Pokkaliibacter sp. MBI-7: one gene and its partner. The protein of the gene in region 1 interacts with the protein of each later gene in a pairwise test. Links are inferred from orthologs where the notes say so. Each region holds a gene or a part of one and is shown on either strand. Other genes may lie near its edges. The genes, in order: mtgA and QCD60_RS03555.

The links.
Region 2: the proteins of mtgA (region 1) and QCD60_RS03555 interact in binary tests that used the Escherichia coli proteins (3 or more experiments, as listed by UniProt). The link is inferred for Pokkaliibacter sp. MBI-7 from one-to-one orthologs.

What each region holds. Positions count from the first base shown.
Region 1 is NZ_JARVTG010000002.1:1,138,487-1,144,605, reverse strand. What follows is about bases 3,045-5,778. They hold mtgA (monofunctional biosynthetic peptidoglycan transglycosylase), read left to right. Parts: upstream 3,045-3,923; coding sequence 3,924-4,634; downstream 4,635-5,778. Other genes in these bases: QCD60_RS24900 (HAD-IA family hydrolase), read right to left, coding at 5,657-5,778; QCD60_RS24905 (YciK family oxidoreductase), read right to left, coding at 4,762-5,523; smrA (DNA endonuclease SmrA), read left to right, coding at 3,256-3,849; QCD60_RS24920 (MTH1187 family thiamine-binding protein), read left to right, coding at 3,045-3,214. In the rest of the region: QCD60_RS24940 (TIGR01621 family pseudouridine synthase), read right to left, coding at 1-157; QCD60_RS24935 (HDOD domain-containing protein), read left to right, coding at 322-1,533; QCD60_RS24930 (ribbon-helix-helix domain-containing protein), read right to left, coding at 1,611-1,907; QCD60_RS24925 (DJ-1/PfpI family protein), read right to left, coding at 2,072-2,644; more of QCD60_RS24920, read left to right, coding at 2,903-3,044; more of QCD60_RS24900, read right to left, coding at 5,779-6,119. UniProt on the Escherichia coli protein: Peptidoglycan polymerase that catalyzes glycan chain elongation from lipid-linked precursors. May play a role in peptidoglycan assembly during cell division in collaboration with other cell division proteins.
Region 2 is NZ_JARVTG010000001.1:806,387-811,058, reverse strand. The notes cover bases 1-2,935. They hold QCD60_RS03555 (penicillin-binding transpeptidase domain-containing protein), read left to right. Parts: upstream 1-583; coding sequence 584-2,287; downstream 2,288-2,935. Other genes in these bases: QCD60_RS03550 (UDP-N-acetylmuramoyl-L-alanyl-D-glutamate--2,6-diaminopimelate ligase), read left to right, coding at 2,284-2,935; ftsL (cell division protein FtsL), read left to right, coding at 222-587; rsmH (16S rRNA (cytosine(1402)-N(4))-methyltransferase RsmH), read left to right, coding at 1-220. Also shown: more of QCD60_RS03550, read left to right, coding at 2,936-3,762; murF (UDP-N-acetylmuramoyl-tripeptide--D-alanyl-D-alanine ligase), read left to right, coding at 3,855-4,672. UniProt on the Escherichia coli protein: Essential cell division protein that catalyzes cross-linking of the peptidoglycan cell wall at the division septum. Required for localization of FtsN.

The DNA of each region.
Region 1 (6,119 bases):
TCACTTTGTCGAGGCGGTGTACCGGGTATAACTCTGGGAGCTGTAGATCGGCCTTCAACTGAGCAGCCAAACCTGTCTCACTTTCACTGTGGAAACTGACACCAGGAAATTTGTTGATCAATAAAAAATCGTTAGTATCTATGAGTACTTCGTACATAGGGATCTCCAGCAAGCGCTAAAGATTAGCAGACTGATTTGGTGCTCCCAAAGCGTCTGTGTTCTGGATGGCGCTGAAAGTGGGTAATCCTTCGTGAGGGGATGGGTGTCGTCTCTGGTAGACGATGTTATGGTTAGGGTCTTTCACGGAAGTTGGAATAAAACATGGGCGGGGCCTATAACGTATTGATTGCGCGCCAACCTATTTTCGACGCGAAGTTGAGAATCTGTGGCTATGAACTGTTGTTCAGAAGTCAGCAGGATCAGCATCAGGCACTGTTTGATGATCCTGACGGTGCTACCCGTGACGTAATCATTAATAACTTCATGGCCATTTGGGATACCGGCTCGAAGAACAGGGTATTTCTTCCTGCCTATATCAATCTTGGTCGCCAGTTTATTCTTTCCCACCAGATTCCTGATTTACCGCGTGATCAGGTGGTCCTGGAAGTTCTCGAGAATGCCGGTTTTGATCAGCTGTTGTTTGACGCACTGGTGCTGCTAAAAAAAGACGGCTATACCCTGGCGCTGGACGATTTTGTTTACACCCCTGCCAAAAAGCCTTTTGTCCAGCTGGCGGACATTATCAAACTGGATGTACTTGCCTTGGGTGTTGAAGAAGTCGCGCGGCAGATCGAACTACTGAAGCCGTTTGGGAAGCGCATTCTCGCGGAAAAAGTGGAAACAGCGGATGAGCTGGAGCAGTGCAAGGCACTGGGATGTCATTTATTTCAGGGTTATTTTCTCAGCCGCCCAACATTAACCAAAGGTAAGCGAATTCCTGCCAGTGCATCAGTCCTGCTGCGGACTCTGGATGCCATTTCAAAAGGAGCCGGATCGGCAGAGGTTGAGCAGATCATTCGTATGGACCCGGGGTTAACCTACAAGTTGCTGCGGCTGATCAATTCTGCTCAGTTTGCCTTTGTCCGCGAAATCACCTCAGTACGTGAAACCGTCAACCTGTTAGGGCGGATAGCCATGAAAAAATGGCTGACGATGTTATTGACGGTCTGTAATGAACAGTGCATTTCAGAGCAGATTGTCCTGGCCCTAACGCGTGCGCGAATGTGTGAGCTGTTGGCAGAGCAAAAAGGAGAAGACACCGCAGATGCTTTTATTCTGGGCATTCTGAGCAGTCTTGAAATGCTCTACGGGGTGTCGATAAGCCAGATTCTGCAAGATCTGCCGCTGGATGATCGCCTGTCAAAAGGGATGAAAGGCGTGGGTGCCCTGGGTGAGCTGCTTTTGATTACCCGAGCCTATGAACGGGAACAATGGAACATGGTTGAACGGCTGGCTAAGGCGCCTTACGATCCGGGTGCGGCGTACATGGAAAGTGTTGGTTGGGCTGGCAAAATGGCTGCTGGCCTTATTTAGTTGCATGCGATAGCACAGTATTTTTGTGCAGCTGAACTATCTCGTATGCATTGATCCTCTGGCTGTAACTGCATCACTCAGTGCAGTTCAGCCACCTCTTGTTGCACTTTACTGGTTTGCCTACTCGCATATTCGGTACAGATGACCCGCAATAGTGACGCGAAGTTCTGTATCTCTCCACGGCGCTGCAATACCTCCAGATAGAGGGTGCTTATGAACTGGGGTGTAGATAGTTGCTCCTCCCGCGCTAACTGATCCAACAGAGTCCAGAACCGGCGCTCAAGTCGAAGACTTGTAACCTGCCCGTTCAGTCGAATCGATCTGCTTACCGCTTCATAGAGTGCTGGTTCCGTGCTCGCATAGATATCACACATGCTGGGGTGCTCCCTCAAAGCTCAGTGTGAGTAGCTTAGCAGAACAACCGGGTAGGATCAGCGCTTGGCCAATACTGTCTGGCCGTACTCTGTGGGAGAGTGAAAATGCCCTGTATATAGACAGGGCATTGAGATAGCTCAGAGTGTGAGTTTGCTCCCAGACCCTAGGCAGAGAGCACCGCGTGAAACTGTGCCAGCCATGCAGGGTGTGCAGGCCACGCGGGAGCAGTAACCAATTTGCCGTCGGTGATGGCATCAGTGACGGCAATATCTGCATATTTACCCCCGGCGAGAGTCACTTCAGCTGCGCACGCTGGATAGGCAGACACATGTTTGCCTTCGAGTACTCCGGTCGGAGCCAGCAGTTGAGCACCATGGCAAATGGCCGCAATAGGTTTATCACTGCTTACGAAGTGACTCACCATTTCGAGAACCTGGCTATTCATGCGTAAGTATTCGGGCGCGCGACCACCTGGTACCAGCAGTGCATCATAACTGGCTGGATCGGTATCGGCGAACGAGGCGTTGAGTGTGAAGTTGTGACCAGGCTTCTCGGAGTAAGTCTGATCACCTTCGAAGTCGTGAATAGCGGTTTTTATCTGATCACCGGCCTTTTTATCCGGGCAAATGGCATCCACCGTATAGCCCATGGCTTGAAGCGCCTGGAAAGGCACCATCAGTTCATAGTCTTCGACGAAGTCTCCGCAGATGATGAGGATTTTCTTGTTGTGTGACATAGCGATACCTCTTACAGATGGGTGGAAAGAGATCAGATGGCGCGCTTGTTCTGCGCGGCCTCTGAGAACTGTAGTGGTGAATCTTCGTGAAAGGGTAGTAGCTCCATACTACCTGCAGCGCTTTCCTTGCAGCCAAAGACAGTAGTGCGGCGGCACGACTCACACACCGCTGATGTGCTCGAATGCCTGATGCGAGTGCTTGTATAGAAGGCTGGATTGCCTTACAAAGCATTTCTACCGTCAGTTGAGGGTGAAAAGGTGCAAGTCATTGTTGATCTGTGTGTCATTCCACTCGGGGTGGGTGTGTCGGTGTCTGAACACGTTGCTGCGTGCCAGCAGGTGCTGGAACAGGCGGGGCTTGCGCATCAGATGCATGCGTATGGCACCAACATAGAAGGTGAATGGGATGAGGTGATGGCGGCTGTTAAACGTTGCCATGAGGTTGTTCATCGTATGGGCGCGCCGCGCATATCCTCGACCTTGAGGGTTGGCACACGTACAGATCGTCAGCAATCTATGGCTGACAAAATTGAGAGCGTAGTACAAAAACTGGCAGAAAAGCCCGAGTAGGCGTTCTGAACAGTTGTTTGTCGTGGTAGTGGAGAAGGTGCGTGATTAAACAGGGTGCCAGAGATGACACTGCCTTTCTGAAGGCAATGCAGGACGTGACTCCCCTGACGCAGAAAGCGGCCAAGGTGGACACTCAGACAGGCAGCAAGGATACGCCCGGATTGCGGCATCGGCGTGAAATGCTTTCCTCAGCAGAAGATACTTTAGGGCGGGATGATGAGTATGTGGAGCTACTGGAGCCTCTCGATGAACTGAGTTTCAAGCGATCAGGTATTCAGGCCGGCGTATTCAGGAATCTTCGTCTCGGCAAATATCCATATGAGGCACGGCTGGAGATATTCGGCATGCGTGTCGCTGAGGCCCGTAAAGAGGTATCCCGCTTTATCAAAGAGTGCCTGAAACTGGAAATTCGTACAGTGGCCATTTCTTTCGGGCGAGCCAAAGAGCGAGGCAGTCATGCCGCATGGCTGAAAAGCTACGTGGCCAAGTGGCTGAAAGAAAATGAGAGCGTACAGGGCTATCACTCTGCACTGAAACACCACGGTGGGCTTGGGGCGGTGTATGTGATCCTGCAGAAAAGTGAACGCAAACGCATGGAGACACTGGAGCGTCATCAGCGACGTATGAGTCAATAATTTGCGTTAATAAAGACGGGCGCGAATAGAAACGGGTGCATCACGCGACCATTTTCGACTGAACAAGGAATTCTGTGGGTAAACTCAACGTGTTTTCAGGTAAGTTTCGGCGCATTGCGGCTGTTGTTGTACTTACTGTTGTCGTATCTCCGTTAGCACTCATTGTTCTCGGACGGTGGTTAGACCCATCCGTGACCGCCTTCATGGTTGAGCGCTATGTGCATGCCTGGATAGAAGGAGATTGGCGTTACACGCAGGATCATGACTGGGTGGACTGGCGTAATATCAGCCGTAACATGCCATTAGCTGTTATGGCGTCAGAGGACCAGCGCTTCCCTGATCATCATGGTTTTGACTGGGTGCAAATGCAGAAAGCGGTAGAAGACTGGCAGGATGGAGACCGCTTGCGTGGTGCAAGTACGATCAGTCAGCAACTGGCCAAAAATCTGTTCCTCTGGTCGGGGCAGAACTGGCTGCGAAAAGGTCTGGAAGTCCCTTTGACGTTTGCTCTGGAAACGTTCTGGTCTAAGCAGCGTATTCTCGAAGTTTATCTGAACGTTGTTGAGTTTGGAGATGGGGTGTATGGCGTAGAGGCGGCGTCCTTAAGCTATTTCCGCAAGCATGCTGCACAGCTATCCATGTCAGAAGCTGCGAGACTGGCTGCAGTGCTGCCTAATCCCAAGCGGTTTATTGCAGACCGTCCATCCAGTTACGTCAGAGAGCGACAACGATGGATCGAGGGGCAGATGAACAACCTTGGTTACGACTATTTGAAACGGCTTTGAATTTGATTAAAGCGTCTATGAAATTGAAAGCGGCTACGAAATTGATAGTGGGCTTTTTTGCCCGATACGAGACTGACTGAACAGCCAGTCTCGTATCTCAGAGCTGCTTGGGGCTGGTGATTATGAGCTAGACCTTGGGTGGTTGGGCATCAAACGCCTGTCCGGTGGTGCCCGTGCTGTCTGCACCCATGAGATACAGATACGTAGGCATGATCTCTTCTGGCGTTCTTACTTCAGCCGGGTTCTCTGCAGGGTAGGCATAGGCTCGCATGCTGGTGCGGGTAGCCCCCGGGTTAATGCTGTTTACTCTGATGCTGGAGGTATTTTCCAGCTCATCTGCCAGAGCCTGCATCAGGCCTTCCGTCGCAAATTTGGACACAGCGTACGCTCCCCAATACGCACGGCCTTTGCGTCCGACCGAGGAAGAGGTATAGACGATGGAGGCATCCGCCGACTTTTCCAGCAGCGGAAGCAGGGCCCGTGTCATATAGAACTGGCTGTTCAGGTTGACCTGAATGACCTGAGCCCAGATGTCAGTGTCATACTGGCTGATGGGCGTTCGTAAACCCAGAATAGAGGCGTTGAACAAGACCCCGTCCAGTCTGCCAAACTCTTCCTCCAGCTTGCCTGCGATCATCTCGTAATCGTGAGGGGTAGCACCTTCAAAATGAATAGGGATGATCGCTGGTTGTGGATGGCCTGCCTGTTCGATGTCGTCGTACACTTTTTCCAGCTTTGAGGTTGTTCTTCCCATCAGAACAACTGTTGCTCCGTGCGAGGCGAAGCTGAGTGCCGCACTGCGGCCAATACCATCACCCGCGCCGGTTACCACTATTACACGGCCTTTCAACAGGTCCTTTGGGGCTGAGTAGTCAAAGTAACAGTTCATATGATCTTCCTGTATCCGTCCTATGATCTGATGGCTATTCCTCAGGGGCGTATTAACGATCAGCAGAGGAAGAGTTGATGAGTATCGCTTCTTTCTACACGAGTCATGCTTGCAGGCAATGAGGTGTGGTCAATCAAGTCCAGGGCTGATCCCTACACCAGCGCGCCAGCTCGGTTCCTGTGGCAACCACCAGATCAGCCCCCCAGCTAGTGGCAGGGCTAGTCTCCTCCAGATAGCCATATTCCACACCTATGGTAAACATGCCGGCAGCTTTGCCAGATTCAATATCCCGCAGGTGGTCTCCCACATAGATTGCGGTGGCGGGATCAATGGCCAGCGCTTCACAGGCCTTGTACAAGGGTTCGGGATGAGGTTTGCGGCGACTCACGTCGTCAGGGCAAACCAGTACCGCACAATCCTGAAGATCTGGCTGACGAGCAAGTAAAGCTTCGCTGTAAAGCCGTGGTTTGTTGGTCACTATTCCCCAGGGAATACTGGCTGCACGTGCAAGGTCAAGTACGTCCTCCAGTCCATCAAACAGGCACGTGTAGACACTGACGTGTTGCAGATAAAGATCCAGCAGACGTGCACGCAGT
Region 2 (4,672 bases), on another replicon or contig:
GGTTGTCATCAGTTTTCACTCGTTGGAAGACCGCATAGTTAAACGCTTTATCCGCAAGGAATCCAAAGGAGAGCAGCTGCCAAGAGGTCTGCCAGTTACTCAGGATATGCTCAATATCCGCATGCGTACCTTGGGTAAGGCGCAAAAGGCTGAAGCTGATGAAGTAACCGACAATGTTCGGTCTCGCAGTGCAATCATGCGCGTAGCTGAGAGGATCTAGTATGGGACAGGCGGTAGTGAACAAGCAGCCTGCACGAGTGCAGAATGTTGTGCCTCAAAAGCGGCTGGTCATGCATCCTGTACTCAATATTCAGGCTTCTTCCTGGCGCGTCATCCTGATTGCGGTATTGATGACGATGGTTGTTGCCAGTGCTGTGGCAGTGATCTTGAGCTCTCATTGGAATCGTAAGCAATTCAATGAGCTGCAGCAGTTAGAACGACAGCGTGATCGTCTGGAGGTCGAGTGGGGTCAGCTTTTGCTGGAGGAAAGTACCTGGTCAGCTCACAGCCGGGTAGAAACGCTCGCTCGTGACAGATTGCACATGTTTTCGCCTCCTCCCAAATCAATCATTATGGTTCAGCCATGAGAAACACCAATACGGGCCTGCCATTCCCCTGGCGAGTACGCATAGTACTTGGCATGCTGGGGGCGCTCGCACTTATTCTGTTGGGGCAGCTCATTAACCTGCAGGTGGTACATCAGAACTTCCTGAATACTCAGGGAGATGCACGTGCGCTGCGAAAAGAGGTCATTCCTGCGCATCGTGGCATGATTGTGGATCGTAATGGCGAGCCACTGGCTATCAGTGCGCCAGTCGAAACCCTATGGGCGGAACCGCAAATACTGAGCGAGTATCCCGATCGTTGGGCTGACCTGGCGACGGCTCTGGAGACACCCGCTGATGTGCTCGCTCAGCGTATCAAGCTTAATGCAACCAAAGAGTTTATGTATCTGCGTCGCCAGATGACGCCGAATGATGCAGCTAAGGTGGTGGCATTAGGCATTCCTGGCGTATATAGCCGCAAGGAGTATCGCAGGTTCTATCCCGCCGCCGAAGTGACCAGCCATGTTGTTGGCTTTACTGATGTTGATGGCAAAGGGCAGGAAGGACTAGAGCTTGCCTATGATTCCTGGCTTGAAGGTGTGCCGGGGCTAAAAGACGTGTTGCGCGATCGCCTGGGTCGCAATATCAAGGATCTGAAACTGGTTAAACAGGCGCGTCCAGGCAAGGATTTGGTGTTGTCCATTGATTTGCGTCTGCAATATCTGGCGTATCAGGCCCTGAAAGGGGTGGTTGCAGAGAACGGCGCCAAAGCCGGGACCATGGTCGTGCTAGATGCCAAGACGGGCGAGGTTTTGGCTATGGTTAATCAGCCTGCCTATAACCCCAATAACAGGGTCGACGTCTCGTCATCCAGTTTACGCAACCGGGCAATTACGGATATGTACGAGCCCGGCTCAACCATGAAGGCGCTGACTGTTTCTTCCGCGTTGATGAATCATGTTATTACGCCTGATACCAAGATTGATACCACCCCGGGGCGTTTGCGGATTACCTATAAAACGATCTCCGACCACCGTAACTACGGTGTGCTTGATATCACCGGCATCATTACCAAGTCCAGTAACGTAGGGGCGTCGAAAATTTCCATGATGCTGCCGGAAGGGGCGTTGTGGCAGACATTCCATAGTTTTGGTCTTGGACAAAATCCTCAGACCGGTTTTCCTGGCGAGCAGCCAGGGGAGCTGCCTTTCTACAAACCGACTCAGGTGCTGCAGCTGGCCACCATGTCGTACGGCTATGGCCTGACAGTTACACCACTGCAGCTTGCGCGGGCCTATGTCCCTTTTGCTAATGGCGGCAAACTTTTTCCTGTTTCCATGGTGAAGCGCGCCAATCCGGTGGAGCCGACTCAGGTAGTTACCCCTGAAGTTGCTCATGATGTGTTGAAGATGCTGGAAACAGTAACCGAGAGTGGTGGTACGGCAACCCGTGCTCAGGTACCCGGGTATCATCTTGCTGGCAAGACCGGGACCGTGCACAAGGTTGGTCCGAATGGCTACGAGGCTAACAACTATTTTTCAGTATTTACTGGTATTGCACCGGCATCTGATCCCCGTCTGGTCGCAGCCATCATCATTGATGACCCTTCCAGTGGAGAGTACTTCGGGGGGGCTGTGGCGGCACCCGTGTTCGGTCGGTTTATTGCTGGTGCTATGCGTCTCCTAAATATTCCGCCGGATGATCTTGAAGGTCTTATCAAGCTCCAAGGGAAAAAATCATGAGTACTTCTCAGCCTGTAACCCTCGGTGAGTGGTTAACAGCGGAGTCGATCCCCGTCGAGTTGGCTCAGCAGCCGTTGGCGCCTATTACACTGGATAGTCGCCGCGTAGAGTCAGGTTATTGGTACGTTATTACAGTTCTGGATTCTGACAAGGCGCAGCAGTTTTATCTGGATGCTGTTGAACGCGGCGCTGCCATGGTGCTGGTTGATGCCAGCCTGTTTGTTGAAGAGAGGGCGGGTTGTCCCGTCGTCAAACTGGCTGAGCTCAAGTCGCGACTAGGCGAGTTGATGAACTGCTATTTCGCCTCTCCAAGCCGTCAGATGGATGTTATTGGGGTCACGGGCACCAACGGGAAAACATCCGTCAGTCAGTTTATTGCTTCTGCTTTGGCATTTTTAGGTAAGCCCTGCGCTGTACTGGGTACCCTGGGTTATGGCATGCCTGGCCATTTGCAGACCGCCACTCACACAACGCCCGATATTGATCGCGTGCATGGTGTCATGGCACAGATGCAGGTGCAGCAGGGCGCGAAAGCGGTGGCAATGGAGGTCTCATCCCATGCGCTGACTCAGGGGCGAGTGGACGGTGTGACGTTTCAGACCGCAGTTTTCACTAACCTGAGCCGTGACCATCTCGATTATCACGGCGATATGGCTTCTTATGCCGTTGCCAAACAGCGTTTGTTCCAGTGTGCGGAGCTACAGCACGCTGTCATTAATCTGGATGATCCCTGGGCTGCCAGCTTTATCGAGGTACTAGCGCCCACAGTAAATCTGGTGACCTATGCCACTGAGCAGGATGCAACCATCTATCTTGGGCTATGGCATCCCGAACCAGATGGTATGCGTCTGGAATTTATGACGCCGCGAGGGCGTGTATCCTTCTCGACCCCACTGTTGGGGCGTTTCAATGTCAGTAATCTGCTGGCAGTAGCTGCTGTGCTTTACGCACAAGGCTATAGCGTTGAACAAATCAGTGCTGCGTTGGCTCAGGTGCAGCGTGTACCCGGACGGATGGAGTCATTCAGACAGCAGGGAAAACCACTACTGGTCGTTGATTATGCTCATACGCCCGATGCTCTGGTCAAAGCGCTCAGCGCACTGCGGGAGCATGTGCAGGGGCGGCTGTGGTGCGTATTTGGCTGTGGCGGCGACCGTGACCGAGGCAAGCGGCCACTGATGGCTGCGGCTGTGGAGTCCCAAGCAGACTTTATCATCCTGACGCAGGACAACCCGCGCACCGAGTCATCACAGCAGATCATTGCCGATACTCAGACAGGCTTCATGACATTGGATCACGTGAGCATCATTACTGATCGAGAGGCTGCCATTCGCTATGCGGTGGAGCATGCGTCTCCTGACGACATGGTACTGATCGCAGGTAAAGGCCATGAAGAATATCAAGACATTGCTGGCGTCAAACATGCGTTTTCAGATCGTGCTTTGGCGGCAGAGCTATTGGGAGTGGTGTTGTGATCGGTACCTGGGTTTTGAGTGATATCGCCGCAGCGTTGCCTGAGGCAGAACATCCAGTTGGTACAGCGTGGCAACATGTACAGGCTGCATCGGTGACTACTGACTCACGTAATGTGCCAGAGGGCAGTGTTTTCGTGGCGCTGGTCGGTGAGCGTTTTGATGGCCATGATTTCATCGCAGAGGTAGAGCGGCAGGGGGCTGCTGCAGTTGTTGCGTCTCGCCAGGTCAGTACGAGTCTACCGGTATTTGTAGTCGACAATACCCTGACAGCACTGGGGAAACTTGGTTATGCCAACCGTCAGCGTTTTTCAGGCAAAGTTGCGGCGGTGACCGGTAGTAGCGGCAAAACGACGGTGAAAGAAATGCTGGCCGCCATCATGGCCACGCAAGGTAGCGTACTGGCTACCAAAGGTAACCTGAACAATGAAATTGGTGCGCCGCAGACATTACTGCAGCTATCTGACCAGCACCAGTATGGCGTGATTGAGCTGGGCGCCAGTGCGATTGGTGAAATTGCCCGTACAGTGGCCATGACCTGTCCGCATGTGTCCATTCTCAATAATGCTGCGGGTGCTCATCTCGAGGGGTTTGGATCGCTGGCAGGCGTGGTGCAGGCAAAGGGTGAAATTATTGATGGTTTGTTGCCGGGAGGGACCGCTGTTCTTAACGGTGACGACCCCCACTTCTCCATCTGGCAGCAACGAGCCGCTGAACAGTCGCTTGATGTTCTGGTCTTTGGTGTTGATGCCGAATGGGCCGATGTGCGTGCATACAAAGCTCAGATCTCACCTGTGGGTACCTGGGGTTTTGAGTTGCATTTACCGGATGGAACCTTCTCACCGGTGCGGCTGGCGTTGCCGGGTCAGCACAATATTCGTAACGCCCTCGCAGCCGCCGCAGCCGCGTTTGT